DNA from 2 places in the Dysgonomonas reticulitermitis genome. Region 2 is predicted to be linked to the other one. Evidence: riboswitches for the same ligand, from Rfam matches in the RefSeq annotation. Region 2 holds a riboswitch; the other holds the start of a gene.
The links. Region 2 has a riboswitch for cobalamin ahead of ACYPZI_RS10400 (TonB-dependent receptor). Riboswitches for the same ligand answer to the same signal wherever they lie in the genome.
Positions count from the first base shown of each region.

Region 1: it holds a riboswitch for cobalamin, as region 2 does, so the genes downstream of both, ACYPZI_RS01210 (TonB-dependent receptor plug domain-containing protein) here and ACYPZI_RS10400 (TonB-dependent receptor) in region 2, are expected to answer to the same signal.

Region 1 is NZ_BAAHWU010000002.1:11,251-18,918, forward strand. Features, by position in the region: gene ACYPZI_RS01195 (ArnT family glycosyltransferase) at 1-1,207, shown strand, start outside; gene ACYPZI_RS01200 (ABC transporter substrate-binding protein) at 1,328-2,449, opposite strand; gene ACYPZI_RS01205 (YncE family protein) at 2,457-3,542, opposite strand; gene ACYPZI_RS01210 (TonB-dependent receptor plug domain-containing protein) at 3,561-5,561, opposite strand; cobalamin riboswitch at 5,656-5,824, opposite strand; gene rfbD (dTDP-4-dehydrorhamnose reductase) at 6,101-7,051, opposite strand; gene fabD (ACP S-malonyltransferase) at 7,519-7,668, opposite strand, start outside.
Region 2 is NZ_BAAHWU010000026.1:168-7,835, reverse strand. Features, by position in the region: gene ACYPZI_RS10410 (PKD-like domain-containing protein) at 1-461, opposite strand, end outside; gene ACYPZI_RS10405 (YncE family protein) at 626-1,807, opposite strand; gene ACYPZI_RS10400 (TonB-dependent receptor) at 1,820-3,847, opposite strand; cobalamin riboswitch at 3,989-4,300, opposite strand; gene corA (magnesium/cobalt transporter CorA) at 4,505-5,452, opposite strand; gene rsmA (16S rRNA (adenine(1518)-N(6)/adenine(1519)-N(6))-dimethyltransferase RsmA) at 5,483-6,283, opposite strand; gene ACYPZI_RS10385 (lysylphosphatidylglycerol synthase transmembrane domain-containing protein) at 6,384-7,391, shown strand.

The sequences.
Region 1 (7,668 bases), on a different contig from region 2:
AACATTATGGATTATTTGTTTAGCCGAAAGGTTTTTAGCTTGGCGGAAAGAGCCTAAACTACACTATAGTATTGATTTTGGTATTGCTTTAGGTTTAGCTATCTGTACAAAGGGAACAGCTTATCCGATCGCTTTTGCTTTTGTCGTTGCATATGCTATAATGAGTATAAGACAATATCGAACTAAGTTAATCGGGGCATTATGTGCGGCAATAATTTGTTTAATGTTGAATGTACCTCATTATATCAGGAACTATGTTACTTTTAATAACCCGATTGAAGCTTCTGATAAAACAATGGCTTCACCTTCAATCGAATCCTTTTTAATAAGCCTATTCTCAAATATATATGTGAATATCTCTATCCCTGTGCCTAAGTCTAATGAAATCAATGAACAATTATTTAAGGTTGATGAAAATATTTATCCTTATGGTAGTATATATGTCTATTCTAAGGATAAATGGCTAAAAGAACGTGGAGGAATGCCATTTTTTCATGAAGATTTTATGAAGAATACGTTTCATACAATCTTTATTATTATTACTTTTATTTCTGTTTTTTATATAAAAAAGAAAAGATATGTCCAGTATTCATTAATAGTTCTGGCTTGTTGGGGCATGTTCGTACTATGCATTCCGTGGCAGCCATGGATAACACGATTACAAACTCCACTTTTCGCATTATCTGCACCTCTTTTCGCATTTATGTTCAACAGGATAAGATATACGAAATTAAAAACATTTTGTTTGCTGATGCTTTGCGGTTTCTCCTTATTGCCATTATTCTTTAACAGAACACGACCTTTGTTATCTTTTCAAGCTATTCCAATAGTTGAAGAATGGACTTTAAATAAAATGTTCTGGAATACAAGCCGGGATGAATTGGTATTCTATAATTATCCGGGTACATATCAAGACTACACAAGTGCATGTTACATCATTTCCAAAACGAACACGACTGATATAGGTCTTATTATAGGCGGCGATACATGGGAGTATCCATTATGGCGATACATGAGACACACAAAAAGCGTGACACCTCAGATTAATCATGAAGTCTCGGATTCAATATATTTAAAGGCTAATACTCTCTTTATATTAAATCGCTCAAATAATATTGTAGATATCAATGATAAAAATAAAGATATCCCATTTGTATATCAGAGAGATGTATCACAATGGGTTATTCTTTATCCGTATAATAAGTAATTTCTTAGAATTCTAATTATTTGATTTTTATCAAATATTATCCTTAGCTTCGCAAGTGTACCGCCCTACCAATGACGCGTAAAAGCCCTTTTGATACAGCCTCTTTTTATTTTTAGCCAATCATTCCAGTGCCTTATAATACTTCAACTGATAATCGGGAAAAAGATCCGGATGGAACACTTTTGCAAAATCCTGCAATATATAATCGGGATGAATCGGCAGATCGTCATAGTAGGTCGAATATGACGTATTACATCCATATATATTCTTTTCTTTGAAAGCCCTGAAATAAGAATATGGTTTATATTCCTTTTCCAAGCTATTGTATGTAATATCATCGGATGCAAAATACCTGATCAACCAAACATCTGCTTCTCCGGCTCTATCAAGAACAGCCTCGAAAGAAAGAGGAAGGAATGTAGCCGTATTATCATCGGCCCACAAATAATCACCTCCTCCATCGGCAAGCATATTAGCCATATAGCTTTTCCCTCCGGGCATATTCCAGCTTCCCATATAACGCATATCGGTGAATACCGCCGGACGTTTTGATGCTTCAGATGCAAGCTTTTTTATATTATTGTAATTAGTCACAGTAATATTAAAAAGAGAATCCGCCAATTGTTCCTTGTCTATAAAAAGTGAATAGAAACGGATCCATTCGGCTCGTCCCAATGGATGAGGTTCTGTATAATCGGGAGTCTCTATGATGGGGATATTGGTATTAGTTACACTACCATATGCCTGTCCACTGATTGGGGATGTAAGAATTGCATCGGGAGATAACATAATAATCTTTTCCACATCGGGATTGCTTGCCATGCCCAAGTCTGTTATCGCCCCAGCCTTAACACCTTCAATTATCTCTTCTGTTTTAATATATTGAGGCTCACAGACCCCTTTAACAATACCAATAGAAGCAAGCTCTTTCAATGTAGAGCAATGGATTGCATTGTAAGCCGCCACGTTACTCAAAGGTACTCTAACCACTGTACCTTTAGGCAAATCAGCGGGTAATTCCCTGTCTTTTTTCACCAAAATATACTTTTGAAGAAGCTTGGTTGTATCCCAAGGATTTACAACCGAAACTTCTGTATAATCAGTAAACTTTTTTACCTGAAAGCCCTTGGCATAGTGTATCTCATAACTATCCTTTACCGACTTACCGTCCTGATTGGCAGGCTTACTATTACAGCCTGCCAATATCAGGATAAAAATAATAGAAAGATATAGTCTTACCATGGTTGTTTTACTTCGTTTCGGTCAGGAAAAAAGCTCCCATTGGATTGAGTCCTTCACTGCTGAATTTGGTTTTATATTCTCCTTTTGAAGAAAATACGTATACCGATCCCTTTGTCACATAATCTGTTGTCGATATATAAATATCTGAATTGCCCGGATCGACAGATATTACACTTGCCTTATCTAAAGCTGTTGCCGATGGAGGTGTCACAAAGCTTTGTTTTACAACTTCACCTTTAGTAATATCATAGTAATATAGCTTTGCCGCGACAGTAGATGAATAATCAGTTGGATCGGTATAACTAAGGAGAAGTTTATCTCCACTTACAGCCATTTGAGTCGCAATATCTGTTCCTATCACAGATACAGCCTTTGTTTCCGGATTAATTTTTTGTAAAACAGGTCTTACTGTACCATAATCACCTTTAGAAATAACATAAATATTATTATACTTATCATTGGCGATTAGATCCGGATTGATGCCTACCTTTATTTTTCCGGTTTTAGTAAATGTCGCCAAGTTAATCACCGAGATAGAATCACTTTTATTTCTGGAATTGGTAACATAAAGATTATTATTAACTATAACCATCTGTTCTGGAAAAGAACCGGATTTTACCTGATTATCAACAGCCATCGATGTAGTATCTATACGTAATACATAACCACTCTGCGTAGTTACATATACTTTTCCATTATAAGCTTTTGTAAAACGAGGCTCCATCGGTTGATCTCCATTTTTCGGGTCAATTGTTTTTAACAATTTAGCCGAACGATCTGTAATAAATATCTTATTTGAACCAGTTACGGTTATATACATCTTAGAACCGTATATAGTCATATCCTGTCCCTGATCGCCAAGAATCTGGCCATTTTTATTATAAAAAACATCTGCTGTAACAGTTTTTGTATCTACATTGTAGTATGAAAGTTTCGCATCATTATCTCCCCAGTTTCCATTATTCAGGATATAAATTCCGGTAGTAGTAACTTCCGGTTCTATCCATGGCTCATTATTGTCATCAGATTCACATGATGTAAAGCCAAGTGCTAAGAGGGAGAACAGAGCTCCCTGTAATAATAATTTTCTCATCTTATAATTGTTATTTAGTTAAAATTTGTACGATACTGAGAATTTTAATGACCGTCTTGGCATAGGATAAAATGCGATGACATCATAATTCTCATTCCATAAGTTTAATATATTACCTTGTATAATTAATTCATTATCTTTCAATTTCAATTTTCGGAACAGGGATATACTATGATCTGTATAACCTTTCACCTCATTTTCTTTATAATTTGTCAATTTCGAGTACCTGTCACTTGTCGCTATCATTGTGTACGAAAAATTCACCAAAGGATTGTTAAAAGTCAAGGTTGCTGCACCCGAGTGCCTAGGCGTATAAGGAAGTTGGTTTTTATAAGTCGGCTCAGACTTAGACATATCCTGTGCCTGCGTATAATTATATGTGATAACCAGATTCAACCCCATCTCTTTCTTTATTTGAGAGTTTGCCGCCAACCGCAAGTTAATACCCTTTATCTCCACATCGCCTACATTCGATGTGGTAGCCAGAAACATACTTGGAGTAATTATAATTTTATCCCCCACCCTGTTATAATAACCATCTATGGAAGCATTGACATAATTATCAGGGGTTCCGCCAAATTCGCCTACCCATGTAAGCCCGAGATTAAATTGTTTTGCAGATTCTGCTTTCAGTTTCTTTTCCACTGATGGATAATATAACTCCGTAAATGTCGGCACGCGATATACATGTTTAAACGAAGCTCTTACACGTAAGTTTGCCGATTCGACAGGCTGATATGACAATCCCATTGACGGCGATAATTTTTTATAGACAGTATTACCACTATTATTTTTTACCTTTTCAGAAATGTAAGTAGCCAACAAACCTGAAGTAATAGTCAGTCTATCCGGTTTATACTTAAATGCGAATGCCGTATAAGAATGATAGCGACTAGGATCGGCAAGGTTATCACCAAACTGATCGGCCTCTTTATTCAGATTATTGTATGATAAATCTTCAGCAGTAGAGAAATCTATTCTATCATTTAACTGAAACAACAAAACATTCGACAGATAAACTTCCTGCTCTTTATATTTATTGGTCAATTTACCTCCCTGATATTTCTCATGTATATCCTCATAGCGGGTATAGTTGTAATCATATTTGGCCTGCGTCTTTAGTTTGAATCTTCGACCAAAGTCCTTTTTATATGACATCTGGGCAAAGAAGTTTTTATCCCACAAACGCTCGGCGGCATAATCTTCGCCGACAACAATACTTCCCGGTAAGCCGCGTTCGGAATCGAAGTAATAAACTTTAGTTTTCAGTTGTCCCGACTTCCCAAAATCGCTAAGGAAGTTTAATTCTGTCCGATATATATCCACATCGCTGTTTCTACGTTTTCTATCAGGTATTATTTTGTCATACTCCCCCGCGCTAAAAGGGTAGTTCCCATCCGCGCGTTGCCAACTTCCATTAGCTGTCGCGGCAAATGTTTTATTTATTTTGTATTTGTAGTCTATTACCGGATTGAACAGCCCGAAAGATCCACTTGTCACTTTTGCATAGCCTGCATATCTTTTATCCGAGAAATCAGGTACAACGGTTTCCAGATTCAATACCCCTACAGAAGAGAAAGCCCGGGCTGTTTGAAAGATATCATCCGATTGACCTATATCGAGGGATATCATTGACACATTATCCAAAGCAAAACGCCCTATATCGACCTGTCCGGATTGGATATTGGACACAAGAACCCCATCATAGCTCACTGCTGTGTATTCAGCGCCCATACCACGAATGGAAACCGTCTTGAGCCCTCCTATCCCACCATAATCTTTCAACACGATACCATTGAACCTTTTTACAGCATCGGAAACTGATTGTATCCCTTGCTCCAAAAGATCATCATTGGTTATTACCTGCAATAAATTTGTAGAACGGGAAATGGAAGGTTTCGTGTTAGCAGAAATTTCTACTTCAGATAGATTCTGAGTTTTAATAGTATCATTACCCTGTGCCTGCACAGCAGTGCAAACCAATGAAAAGAAAATGAATAGAAGAATTGAAAACCTCATCCGCGCAAAGCAATTCAATTAAACAATTGCTTTCGAGAAGAACAGAGAAAAGAAATATCTTTGCAGTGTTTCTTAAGCTTCATTCCTCGAAAGCTGTCCGAATATTCACTTTGCAGGTCTTCTGACTTACTCCAACTTGTACACCTTCCCGTTTTTATCAGTGGTTATTATACAAGCCTTTCAGAGCTTACAGCAGCGGGTCTGTTCAGGATTTGCACCTGATTCCCTTTTCATCCTTGCGGAACAAAGCTATGCAAAAATAAGAATAAGTTATGTAATAGACTAATTAATTACAGCAAATTTAAATTCAGGAGTAATTTGATACATTCTTGGCAGATTATCAAAGTCAATATTTTCAAGATCATTCCCCAAAGCTGTATCTACAATAACTACATCCAGATCATTCAAATGAACAGGGACAGTACTTCTTGCTATGTTATTTTACAATTTGGGCTGGCATGAAATAAATAGCAAGAAATATAGAACTGAAAAAACAAATCTTTTTCATTTATGTAGCGAGCTATTGCCCTGTAATGTTTCTAACAAGATAACAATTCTGTTATACAAATGTTTAAACTATCTTCCCAATCCGGAATAGATAAATTGAATACAGACTTTATCTTCATTTTGTCAAGGACACTATATTGCGGTCTTTTAGCTTTTGTCGGATATTGCTCCGTCGTAATAGGATTTACTTTACAGGAAATACCGGCATACTTATGTATGGCAATTGTGAAATCATACCATGAAATAACGCCTTCGTTCGAATAATGGTAAATACCCGCTTCAAACCCATTAGCTTCACTAAAATCAAGTATTTTAATTATAGTACGGGCCAAATCGGCCGCATTAGTCGGGGTTCCGGCCTGATCGGCTACAACATTCAATTCATCGCGTTCTTTTCCATATCTTATCATCGTTTTCACAAAGTTATTGCCAAAGACAGAATATAGCCAGGCCGTGCGGATAATAATACTTTGGGGACAGGTTTCTAATAAGATTTTCTCTCCCTCTTGCTTCGATTGTCCATAAACAGACTGAGGGTTTGTTGCGTCTGTCTCTTTATATGGACTTGAAGCCGTTCCGTCGAATACATAATCTGTGGAAACATGTATAACTTTGGCTCCATTGTTCGTTGCTGCAATACCTAAATTAGCCACAGCATCGCAATTGATCTTATAACATAAATCTACATCATCCTCTGCTTTATCTACCGCAGTATAAGCAGCACAATTGACGATATACTTTATGTTATTCTCTTTTAAATAATATTCTACAGCTTCGCGATTTGTAATGTCAAGTTCATTTACATCGGTAAAGAAGAATTTGAAATTATCTTCGTGATGCGCGGAAACTCTTTTGATTTCACTACCCAACTGACCGTTAGATCCGGTTACGAGTATATTTTTTTGAACAAGTTCGAACTGAAAAATATTTTTCGCAGTTTCATCTTGATCATCAGTTTGTTTATTTCCTGAGAAAAAAGCCATTATAATTTTATTAAAGAAAATGATTATCCGCAAACTTACCACAAAAAACAATGTGATAATAGTACAACAAAAGTAACAAACTTCTACAGTAGTCAGTAGTCAGTAGTGAGCGCTCAGAACTTAGAACTTAGAACTTAGAACTTTTTAACTAAAATGTAACAAACTTCTACAGTGAACAGTAGTTAGTAGTTAGTAGTGAGCGCTCAGAACTTTTTAACTCCTGCTTTTTAACTAAAAAGTAACAAACTTCTACAGTCAATTAGCCATTAGCTGTTAGCCGTTAGCTTATAGCCTTTGTCGCTTCGCGCCATTGTTGACTGATGGCTGATAACTGTTGACTGTTATTGTCGCTTTGCGCCATTTGCTAATTTGCTAATTTTCAAATTCGCTAATTTTCTCATTTTCAAATTGTCTATTATAGATAAAACCAGCACCGAGCAATGATTCACTTCTCACTTTTCGTTTTCTTATTGCTTTCCGCTTGTAACAGCTTCCGTAGATATCTTTTTGATTAAACCTTGAAGCACGTTACCCGGCCCTAGTTCTACAAATTCAACAGCACCATCAGCAACCATATGCTCAACAGATTGAGTCCATTTTACAGGAGCAGTCAATTG
Region 2 (7,668 bases):
TTTCCGTCCAGTCGCCACAGGTATGTCGCATCTTCGGCATACAGTACTTCGGCTGTTATTTGGGTATCTTTTCCCGCATATGCGATCAGCGCAGACGACATATTTATTTCCGGTGGAAGTTTGTCTTGTACCAATACTTTTATTTGTTTCTCAGCCGAGCCGTTTTCAGCATCGACACGAAGTGTTACAAAAAATTCTCCCGTATCGCTTTTGCTGAATGTAAATGTAGGGTCGGTAGATATTATCTTGCCTTCCATCTTCCATGAGTAAATCGGATTAATGGCATTTTCTATTTTCGCTTCCAGAGTAATTTCTTTGCCGGCTTTTACTTTGTATTCTTCCATCCCGAATGTGATGGTAGGGTCCCCTGTCAATCCGTTGTCATCGCCCGAACATGATGAGAACGAGCTGATAAGGTAAACCGACAGAAATAATAAAATCAAGTGTTTTAGATTTCTCATTGCATTATTATTTGAGTAATTAATTTTTATTGTTGTATCAAATTCTTCTATTTTTCCGTCATTGGTAACGCAGTGAAGCAATCCAGAAAGAAAGATCTGGATTGCTTCGGGTAAACCCTCGCAATGACGAAAACAGAATGCATAAACATGTCATATTCGCGTAATTAATTTTCTCTCAGAATAGTTGAATTTTCCATACGATTTCTGGTGAATACGATGTGTGCCGGAATATCTCCGGTAATAACCTCCCACTTCTTTTTGCCTTGGGGGGTGAAGCAATAAAGCGTACCCGAAGTGACGTAGTCTTTGGCATCGGTGACAAAAATCTCTTTTGTCTCCGGATTTATGGCAAGTCCGTAAGGTACTTTTATCCGTTTGTCGGTGCCGTCGGTTATAAAGTTCCGTGAAACGACGTTGCGTGTCTTTGTATTTACGATGGTATACGATACGGTGTTGGATTGCGTTATGTGGCTCCATTCCACGCTATACATGTAGATGGAATCTCCGCTGGCGGTCATATTACCGCATGGCAGGTCCAGCGTTTTTACAATCATATCGTTCTTGCCTATGATATAGGTGTTTGAACTGACGTATTTATAATCTCCGCGCGAACTGACGTAGATGTTGCCGTCACTGTCGAGTTCCATCCGGTGAAGATTGATTGCCACGGTTATCTTCTTCGATTCGGTAAATGTATTCAGGTCGATAACAGAAACCGTATTGTCGTAATCGGGAACACGATAGCCTCCCGAGTTGGCGACGTAAAGTTTATTATCGCGTATTACCATCTCTTCGGGCTGGTATCCGACAATGCATCTTCCCACTTCCTTCATAGTCGCTGTATCTACTTTTACGACACAGCCGATAGGCGCGTCGGGAGTGATTTTTACATCGGCATCGTATGAACTGATATATGCGTAACCTTTGTCGAAAACAATGTAGCGGCAGTTTTTTACAATAATCTCATTTTCGTGTTTTCCTGTCATTTTGTTCATTACCTCCACATAGCCTGAGACATTGATTACGGCATACAGCTTGTTCCCGTAAATCTGAATATCGTTGCCCACATCGCCCAGCTCTTTTACAACAGTTGGGTTTATTATAGGAAAGATATTTTTGAAATATGTTCCCGATTCGTAATCGAAATAGTCGATAGAGGATTTGTTACTCCCCATATTCGCTTCGTTCAGCAGATAAAACCCTTTAACAGGGCTTGTTTCACCCGGAGTTACTTCTGTTTCGTCCGGCGGAATGATCTCGTCATCATCGCCCCGGCAGGACGATATGCCTGTCATTATGGACAATGCCACTATAAGAGGTAAAAAAGAGAACTTGATTTTTTTCATTTTATATTCATTCTAAATGGTTATACTTAATATGAATTTGAAATTTATACCCGGCATGGGATAGTTTAAGACTACATCGAATTGCTGATTGAGCAAGTTATTGACTTCCGTCGTCAGGCGGTAGTCGATCCCTTTGCAGTTCAGATACTTGCTTAAGGATAGATCATGGGTGTACCACTCCATGATAAGGTTTACGGGGATGTTGTCACTTGACGAATAACGTTTGCCGGCATAGAGAAAACTGTAATTGAGAGTCCATGTTTTATATGTTCCTCCGACAATGGCAGAACCACTGTTGCAAGGCATAAATGGAATCTGATTTTTATATGTTACCGGCTCGCCGGGATCGGAATAATCCAGAGCCTTCTGGTATGTATAATTCAGCCTGCCTTCGAAAGAGAAATCCTTGAGAGGTTTAACGTCTGCAAACAGGGCGACATCCACCCCCTTAATCTTTACCAGCCCCAAATTCATCATTGTCCACCTGAAATTGACACCTCCGGGTACTGCGACCAGTTTATCTGTAATCCTGTTATGATAGGCATCGATCTGCCCGCCTATGTTGAGAGAATAGTTTACAGTTTTGGCATAAGTTATTCCTATATTGTACTGTTTGGTATATTCGGGTCTGAGAAATGAGGACAGGCTACCCATGTATGCCAGGTGCATTTCGCTGAACGTAGGCATACGGAAAATGCTCTTGTAAAAAGCTCTCAGGTGCAGGTCGTGCGCCTTGAACGGTTGCCACGACGCTATAATGGACGGAGTATATTTGTCCCAATCGCGTTGGATGTCTTTTTTATCTTCCTTCGTGTTTTCATGAACAAAAGAAGCCAGCAAGCTTGCTTGCAATTTGAAGCGGTCGAAGTAGAGCGACGTGGCAGCCGCCGCCCATCCCGAATAGCGTTGTGGGTAGATGAATTCCTGCATGTTGGAGTTCATTTTGTTCCACATAAAGTCGGTGGATACATTGGCGCTCCAGAACGGAAGTATGTTGAATAAATTGGCCGTAGAAAGGTAGGCTTCGTGCAGCATGTATTTATTGTCAAAGGCCGGACCCGGATAGTCGCCGGCTATATAATGAATGTAATCGTAGGCATATTTTCCGGATAGCAATGTGCTGTATTTCTTGGAAATATTCTTTTTGAAGGAGGACTGGAAGAAGAAATTCTTATCCCACTGCCTGTCTTCGTGAGCAAATTTTCCCGGTACTTTCACATCCGCGCCCGGATAGCCCCGCTCGGAAGTGTAGAAGTAAGTTCGGGTTTTCCACTCGCCTTTTTCTATTTTCCCGAACAGCGCATGTTCGATACGGAATACCTTGATGTCTCCGTTTCGGCGGACTTCAGTAGTGTCGTATCCACCTCTGTCATCGATTGTATTCTCTCTCTTACTTTGGAATTTATATTTGCCCGATGAATAGATGTACTCCGCGTTGAGGGAGCCGGACAGGTTTTTCGATAATTTCTGATTCCAGACTACAGACGGATTCACCAGATCGAAAGCTCCGGTTTTGAAGGTTGCTTTGACGGATTGGTTCCTGTTTGTCCTGAAAACAGGAGATTTAGAGGTCATGTATATCGAACTTGCGGAAGCATAGTCCTTTGCCGGCTGAAATATGGCGCTCTTTTGACCGTTGTACAGGGATATAGATTCCATGTTGTCGAGCGAGTATCGCCCAAGGTCGACAACCCCGTTCTGTGGATTGCCTATCTCTATTCCGTCATAGAATACCCCGACATGTTCGGAGCCCATACTGCGGATATTTACCGTTTTAAGTCCTCCGATGCCGCCATAGTCTTTGAGCTGGACTCCTGAAAAGTAGCGCATGGCATCGGCTACCGAGTGTGCGCTCAGGTTTTCGAGAAGTTTTCCCGACAGGGTTTGTACAGGTATGATTTCGATTTGTACCGGACGGGCAGATATAACAACCTCATTCAGATGCTGTATTGTATCCAGCTTATTCTGAGAGGAGGCAGTCAGATATAAATTCAATAATATGATTATTGAAACGAATCTTTTAAAACAGGTGAAAAACATCCCAAGCTAATTGAAAATTATCAATAGCTTACGAAAAAATAATTTGAAGACTGAATAAACAGAAGCCTAAGCCGTAAATTGAATTAACTTAAAAAGATTGACTTCTCATTCGTGTTCTTCAGCTTTATTTCCCGAAAGCTTTAAAACTAATCAATCTTGGCAGGTCTTCTGACTTACTCCATCTTTGAACGTCCTTCCCATCTTTTCAGTCATCAGTCATCAGTTATCAGTTATCAATATAAATTGTTCACTGTTTACTGTTTACTGTTCACTGTTTACGACAGTGGTATTTGGTCTTGTTCAAAGACTCTTCAGCAACATTGTTAACTGATGACTGTTAACTGTTAACTGAAAAGAGCTTACAGCAGCGGGTCTGTTCAGGATTTACACCTGATTCCCTTTTATCATTTTCCGAAGATGCGGAATAATGATACCAAAATCCGGAGACAAAGGTATTAATATTTTTTTAAGAGTAATAAGATTTTATGATAAAAGAATTTTTTCTTTCTCTTTGTCATGTTGACGACAGGAAACATCTCCTTAATAGAGGGAGATCCTTCGTCCCACTCAGGATGACAGCAAAATATAGCAGGGTAAAGGGGAGAACTTAACAGCTCTTCCCTTTGGCCGGGGTGGCATGCGACAGTAAATTCTATGCTACAGCCACTTTTTCTTCTTGAAGTAAAAGAGGATGATGGCAACGGCCGCTATCATCAGTCCGATAGAAAACGCGTAGCCGTATTCCCAGCTAAGTTCAGGCATATTATCCCCGAAGTTCATCCCATAAATACTGGCGATGAGGGTAGGGGGCATGAATATTACCGAGATCACGGTAAACATTTTAATGATTTTGTTCTGTTCGATGTTAACGAACCCGAGGAAGGTATCCTGTAAGTAGTCGAGGCGGTCGAAGCTGAATCGGGTATGTTCGAGCAGCGAGTTGATGTCTTTTATCAGTATTGTGATTCTTCCGTGCAGTTCTTTCGGCATGAGTTCGCTCTTTAACAAGCTTGTTACCACTCTCTGTTTGTCTATGATATTTTCGCGAAGCATCATGGTTTTTTCCTGCAAGTTCTTTATTTCCATCAAGAGCTCTTCGTCTGCTTCCTTTATACTGATACTGTTACTCAGAGTGGTAATTTGCGAAGTCATATCCTCCACCATATCGGCGTCTATTTCCACACGGGTTTCAAGGATTGCCATAAAGGCATGGTATCCGGTAGGGTAGTTTCGGGGATTGCCAAATATCTTTTTTGCCGTTTCCTGAAAAGAACTCAGATCTTCGCCACGAACGGTAATCAATATATTGTTCTTCATGATGAAGGAAACCGGCTCGCGTTCGAAATTTCCCAAAAGAAAGTTGGAGTTTACCACCAGCGAATCGGCCGTCTCCATATATCGCGACGACATCTCGATCTCTACCATTTCTTCCTCTTCCTGAATGTATATCTTCAGATAGTCTTCGAGTTCGAGCTCTATTTCTTCGTCTACGTTATTGAGGTCAATCCACAAAAAGTTTTTGATAGGCGTTGTTTTCAAAAACTCTATGCTGCGGCTCAATCTTATTATATTGTCTTTGTGATAGTATAGTTTTACTTCTGACATGAGCGCTCCTTTTTTAAGTGCGTGTGTACTCTATTTCTTCTCTCTGTCTCTCCCGGGCAGGTTAGCCGCCACGATGTTGGTCAGCTTTTCGAAATCTGCAACCGAGAGCCGCTCGGGTCGTTCCCCGAATATGGGGTCGTTAAAGGCCTCGCACTCTTTCCCAAGCAAAGGTTTCATCGAATTGCGCAAGGTTTTCCGTCGCTGGTTGAATCCCGTTTTCACAACGGTCTTAAACAACTTTTCGTCGCAACTCAATGTCTGCCGTTCGTTCCTTACCAGTTTCACAACGGCCGATTTTACTTTCGGAGGAGGGTCGAACACCTTCTCACTCACCGTGAAAAGATATTCCACATTGTACCATGCCTGAAGCAGTACGCTTAATATACCGTATGTTTTGCTTCCCGGAGGGGCTGCAATGCGCTCGGCGACTTCCTTCTGAAGCATACCCGAACAGCACGGTACTTGGTTTTTATAATCGAGTATTTTGAAAAATATCTGTGAGGATATGTTGTACGGATAATTTCCTATTACACAGAACTGATCTTTGTAAATGGATGACAGTTCCAGCTTTAAAAAATCATCCTCTATTATCTTTCCGCGCAAGGCCGGATAATGCCCGTTCAGATAAGGGATCGACTCCCTGTCGAGCTCCACCACCGTCAATTCTTTTTTTTTCTCAATCAGAAATTGAGTAAGCACACCCATACCCGGGCCTACTTCGATTACAGGTACACCTTCAAATTCGTCGAGTGTATCGGCAATGCGACGGGCTATGTCCAGGTCTTTCAGGAAATGCTGTCCTAAGAATTTCTTCGGTTTAACTGCCGGCATAATTATAATTAATGATTATATTTGCAGCCGCAAAGGTAGCATTTATTAATAAAATATTACTACTATTGCGTAAAGAAACCACAATTTTGTAATATAAGGAATGGAGAATCCGGTAGAAGAGGCGCCCAAAAAGAAATCACTGCTCAACACTTTGATAAAAGTGGCATTGCCTCTTGCTTTAGGCGTATTTATCATATATTACCTGTTCAGGAAGGTCGATTTCTATCAGGTATGGGATATTGTAAAAGGAGCTAACTGGGCTATTTTACTTTCTTCGCTTGTTTTTGGTTTGCTGGGTAATACCATCAGAGGCTACCGGTGGGAACTGTTTGTGAGACCTTTGGGCTATTCGCCAAAAGTATCGGTTCTCAATTATGCCATATATGGCGGTTATGCCGTCAACTATGCTATTCCCCGCGCCGGAGAGATATGGAAATGCGGCATGGTGGCCAAAGAAGAGAAAGTTCCGTTTACAAAACTGTTCGGGACAATGGTGCTCGACCGTATTTTCGATACTGTCACGGTGTTACTGATTGTATTCGTGGCTTTTATCATCAACATGCAGTTTTTTATCACGCAGCTGAAGCATAACCAAAGTACATTCGATACTATCGTAGGCATCCTTCAGTCTCCGCTGTTGTATATACTCATAGTTGCCGCTGCTATTACCACATACATCGTATTTAAGTTCTTCAAAGAGAATTTCATCGTATTGAAAATAAAGAACATCATGAAAAGCATGTATGCCGATATGAAAGCCATCTGGAAGATGAAGACCAAGTTTCGCTTGTTGGCATACACTATAGCTATCTGGGTTTCTTATTTCTTCTATTTCTACATAACATTTTTTGCTTTTGACTTTACGAAAGATCTCGGATTCGAAGCCGGACTGATTGCTTTTGCCCTTAGCAGCCTGAGTATGGGAATCCCTTCCAACGGAGGATTAGGCCCGTGGCAAGTGGCTGTTATCGCCGCCCTCACACTCTACGGGGTAGGGCAACTCGAAGCAACGGCTTTTGCCACAGGCGTGTTTGCCGTGCAGGGTATCTGGGTGATTGTCTGCGGACTGTTCGGCATTGCTATGCTTGCCACCAAGAAGCAGAAGTAACTGCCCGAAGGGCGAAGTAATCCGTAACTAATTTTATCTATAGATATAGTGGTAATTAGATAATTTGAAAATTAGCGAATTTGAAAATTTGAAAATTAGCAGATTAGCAAATGGCGCGAAGCGGCAAAGGCTAAAAGCTAACAGCTAATGGCTAATTGACTGTAGAAGTTTGTTACTTTTTAGTTAAAAAGTTACGAGTAGACGAGATACGAGGTACGAGTTGTTGACTGATAACTGTTGGCTGTTGACTGTAGAATTGGGTGTAATTTTTTGCCCG